Regions from separate parts of the Roseomonas sp. WA12 genome, predicted to be linked through region 1. Evidence: predicted binding sites of a transcription regulator. Region 1 holds the regulator's gene; the other holds the start of a gene.
The links. Region 1 encodes LexA, which represses DNA repair genes until DNA is damaged. Its sites were predicted from a motif close to TGTTCTANNTANGTTC; they were not measured.

Region 1 (2,198 bases):
CCGGCCGGATCGTCGCGGCCTGGCCCGGCGCAGCCATGGCCGCGCCGCCGATCCCCGCCTGGGGACTGGCAGTCTTCACCTTTGGGCTGCTCTGGTTATGTCTGTGGAAGCTGCCATGGCGCTGGGCGGGAGTGCCGGTGATGGCGGCGGGCCTGCTTTCCGGCCTCGTGACCACGCCGCCGGACATCCTCGTCGCAGCCGATGGGCGGATGCTTGCCATGGCGAGCCCGGCTGGCGTGCTGTCGGAGCGGACATCCGGCGCTAATCGCATCACTCGCGAATCGTGGCTGCGAAGTTGGGGGGAGGACAACGCAACCGTCCTGCCGCGCGAGGGCGAGGTGCCGGGCGCGGCCTGTGGCGCGCTCTCCTGCCTACTTCGGCCGCGGGACACGGGTCCGGCTGCCATCCTGCTGCGCCAGCCACCGCGCGAGGCGCCGAGGCCGCGCCGCGGACCGGCTCCGCCACCTCCGCCGGTGCTGGCCGAGACGGGCTGCGGCCAGGCAGCGGTGATGATCTCGTTGGAACCGATCCGCGGCCGCTGCCGTGAGACGCCGCGGGTGGACCGCTTCTCGGTCTGGCGGGATGGGGCCCATGCGATCTGGCTCGCCCGCGACGGTGCCATCATCCTGTCGGACCGCGCGGCGCGGGGGGACCGGCCTTGGGTGCCGCCGGTTCCGACGCCGCGGGCCCAGGCGCAGTCAGAGCCACCCGCGGAGGTGGAATGAAAAAGGGCTGGAGGAAGAAATCCTCCAGCCCCGCATCCTTCTCCGAGTCCGCCGCTGACAGCCTAAACGGGCCCGCCCGGCAGACTAATGGTAGCGGCGGACCAAACCGATGAGGCGGCCCTGAACTTTCACCCGGTCGGGGCCGAAGATGCGCGTCTCGTAGCGGGGATTGGCAGCCTCCAGCGCGATGGAGTTACCGCGGCGGCGGAGCCGCTTCAGCGTCACCTCATTCTCGTCCACCAGCGCGACAACGATCGCGCCGTTATCAGCCACGTCGCCGCGCCGGATGATCACGGTGTCGCCGTCGAGGATGCCGGCGCCCTCCATCGAGTCTCCGGAGACCTCGAGCGCGTAGTGCTCGCCGCCGCCCAGCATCGTGACCGGAACCTCGACGCTCTCGCCGCTGTCGCGGAGCGCCTCGATCGGGAGGCCAGCGGCGATCCGGCCATAGAGCGGCAGCTGCACGGCAGTTGCATCGTTCGCCGTGCGCACGGCGCCGGGCAGGTTCTGGGCAAAGTTGCCGCGGATGACGTTGGGCGCGAAGGCCGGGGAGGCGGGCTGCGCAGCCATTGCCGGCTGCGCGCCGGAGGCCGCGAGCGCTGCACGGGGCGCCAGGCCTTCCGGCACGCGCAGCACTTCCAGGGCCCGGGCGCGATGTGCGCGGCGCTTGAGGAAGCCGCGCTCCTCCAATGCCGTGATCAGGCGGTGAATGCCCGACTTCGACCTAAGATTCAGCGCCTCCTTCATCTCCTCGAAAGAAGGAGAGAAGCCAGTGTCGCGCAGATGCTTGTCGATGAAGGTGAGCAGCTCGTGCTGCTTCCGGGTGAGCATGGTCCGGGCGTCTCCCTGGGCGCGAGTGGCAGGTCTTCTGCACGAACAAACGGGCAACCGACGCGGAAGTTCTATGAAAGTTCTTCCGCGTCGGTCAATGCCGCGCTTCACACGCCTAGAGAGGAAAACAATACAAACTGCACCGCGGAGCCCGCCGGGGCCGCCGGCGCATGGGGGGGGCGCACCACCAACCCGCACGCGCGGGCCAGGGTGGAGAGCATGGAGCTGTCCTGAACAGGGAAGGGCGTCGCGACGTGCGCCCCGTCCGAATCGATCGAAAGATCAGCACGCACATAGTCCTGACGGCGGTCATTCTCCGGCATGTCCTGCCCCAGCCGCGCCGTCACGGTTTCCATCGGCCCTGCCGGGAGGCCACTCAGACGGCGCAGGGCCGGAATCAGGAACACGACGGCACAAACCAGCGCCGAAACGGGATTCCCCGGAAGGCCCAGCATCGGCGTGCCGCGCAGGTCGCCCCAGATCAGCGGCTTGCCCGGCCGCATCGCGATCTTCCAGAAGTCGAGCGAGAAGCCCTGCGGGCCGAGTGCCGCCTGGACCAGATCGTGCTCCCCCACGCTCGCGCCGCCGGTGGTGACCAGCAGGTCACAGCGCCGGGCGTCGCTGGCGGCTGCAGCGATGGCG
Region 2 (2,198 bases), 2.3 Mb from region 1:
TGCTGCGCCTGATTGACCTCAGCCGTCAGCGCGGTGAGACGCCCCTGGGCCGCTTCGGCCTGCTGGCCAAGTTCCGTAAGCCTTGCCTCCGCCTGCGTCGCCGCTGCGGCAAGTTCCCGGTTCCGGTTCTCGGCGACGGTACCGGCCGCGCGGGTCGCCTCCGTCCGCTGGTTCAGGGCCGCAAGGTCCCCGGCGGCCCGCCGCTCCTGGGCCAGCGTGCTTTCCAGTTCAGCTGCTCGGGCCATTTGGGTGCGGCTCGCCGCCTCGGTCCGAACTAGCTGGCTGCCTCGGGACAGGGCAAGGGACCAACCCAGAATCAGGAGCACAAGGCCGGCCGCGGTGCCCGCGAGAATGGGCCAGGACAGGCCGAAAGGTCCCTTCGGTGCCCGGGCACGCAGGGGCGACGAGGAACTTATGGGCGGAGTGGGAGCAATCGCTCCCAGCTTGGAGCCTGGAATGGGCCCGCTCACCCGTGCCCGACCGCTACGACGCTTACCCGCCATGCCCTAGAGCCTCACTGCAATACTGCAGGGGAGGTAGCACGGCATGCGCTTGAGAGGACCAGGGACTACAGAGAGTCGCGCTATGCTAATTGTCACAGCCACCATCGGTCAGGACGCTGCGAGAAGGTGGACACGCTCGCAAGCTGCGGAGCTTTGCACGCTCCCTCCTACTAGTCCCAAACTTCGGAGATTCATGATCTCCGAAGTGAAGGGGCCTGACCGGTCCACGTTCATAAGATAGAGACAGAAGTTATCCGCTGAAAAATGGACGCGGGCTGCTCCACGCAGCCTACTTCAAGTGTTGGGCGAGGTACTTGTTCATCTCGAACATCGTCGCCTTGTCCTTGCCGAACACCGCGCGAAGCTTGTCGTCGGCCAGGATTTCACGCCCGTCCTCCGGGTTCTGCAGCTTGTTAGCCTTGATGTACTCCCAGACCTTGCTCACGACCTCTCCGCGAGCGAGCTTGTCCTGGCCGACGATGGCTGCCAGCTCTTCAGACGGCTGCAGGGGCTGCTGAAGCGCGTTCGGCTTGTTGCCCTTGGCGGGCTTCGCGATCTTGGTCCCCTTCACCTTGGCGCCTTCGTCCGGGGCTGCCTTCTCGGATGTGTTGGCTTTGGCCTTGGTGGGCATCGACATACTCCTGCTGCGTTCAACGGCGCCGTTACAGGCTGGGCGCCAGTGTCTTGGGTCCGCAACGGCCATCGTGACTGGTAGGTTGCGGTCGCCATGTCGTGGACGCGCCGCGTGACGGTAGATGCGACATTTGCGCAGGGCCATGTCCCACCTTCCCGGGAAGGCTGCATCAACCTCTTCGAGCAAGCCCCGAAAGGCTTGGGGTATGACGGTGCATCTGGCCTTGCACCCGGAAGACTTGGCAAAGGGCCTGGGGAACCTTTAGAGAACATCTGAAGGGCCGCCATGACCGACCAGATCGTCATTACCGAGAAGACCAGCCAGGCAAAGGATGTCCGTGCGGCGGTGGGCCATCGCTACGGCGCGATCCTTCCCGCCGAGGGCCACTTGTTCGACTTGGCGGAGCCGGAGGATGTCGTTCCAGACTGGAAGCGCTGGTCGCCGGTGCTGCTGCGGCCGGACGCGCTCTATCCCACCAAGCCCGCCTCGGGCGGCAACAAGGCGTCCAAGCTCCAGGCCATCCGCGCGGCGCTGAAGGGAGCCAAGCGTGTCTGGCTCGCGACCGATTGCGACCGCGAGGGGCAGCTCATCGGGCAGGAAATCCTGGAGCACCTGAAGTACCGGGGCGAGGTGATGCGGGTGATCTTCACCGCCCAGGACCCTCAGACCATCCGGGAGGCCTTCTCGCGCGCACGGCCGAATGCCGAGTTCGCCCGCCTTTACGCCGCCGCCGTCGCGCGACGGCAGGCGGACCAGATCTACAATCTCTCTCTGACCCGCACGGCGACGGTGACCTTGGCCCGCGGTGCGCGCACGGTGATCGGCGTGGGCCGCGTGAAGACGCCGACACTGGCCATCGTGTGCCGGCGTGAGCTGGAGATCCGCGACTTCGTCCCTCAGGCCTATTTCGAGGTTGTCGCGACGGCTGAGGCGGAGGCCGGCTCGCTGCGGATGCGCCACGCGCCGAAGGAGCGGATTCTGAAGCGCGAGGACGCGGAGGCCATCGCTGCGCTGGCAGAGGGGTTCGAGGGGCCACTCGCGGTGAAGGTGGAGGACAAGCG

Region 2: the regulator LexA is predicted to act here: its motif matches at 1,393-1,408, upstream of ACVBD7_RS16660 (type IA DNA topoisomerase).

The regions. Positions count from the first base shown of each region.
Region 1 covers NZ_CM135108.1:1,222,821-1,225,018, forward strand. Annotated here, with positions in the region: gene ACVBD7_RS05885 (ComEC/Rec2 family competence protein) at 1-725, shown strand, start outside; gene lexA (transcriptional repressor LexA) at 810-1,556, opposite strand; gene ACVBD7_RS05895 (molybdopterin molybdotransferase MoeA) at 1,664-2,198, opposite strand, start outside.
Region 2 covers NZ_CM135108.1:3,495,075-3,497,272, reverse strand. Annotated here, with positions in the region: gene ACVBD7_RS16670 (hypothetical protein) at 1-245, opposite strand, end outside; gene ACVBD7_RS16665 (SWIB/MDM2 domain-containing protein) at 793-1,134, opposite strand; gene ACVBD7_RS16660 (type IA DNA topoisomerase) at 1,423-2,198, shown strand, end outside.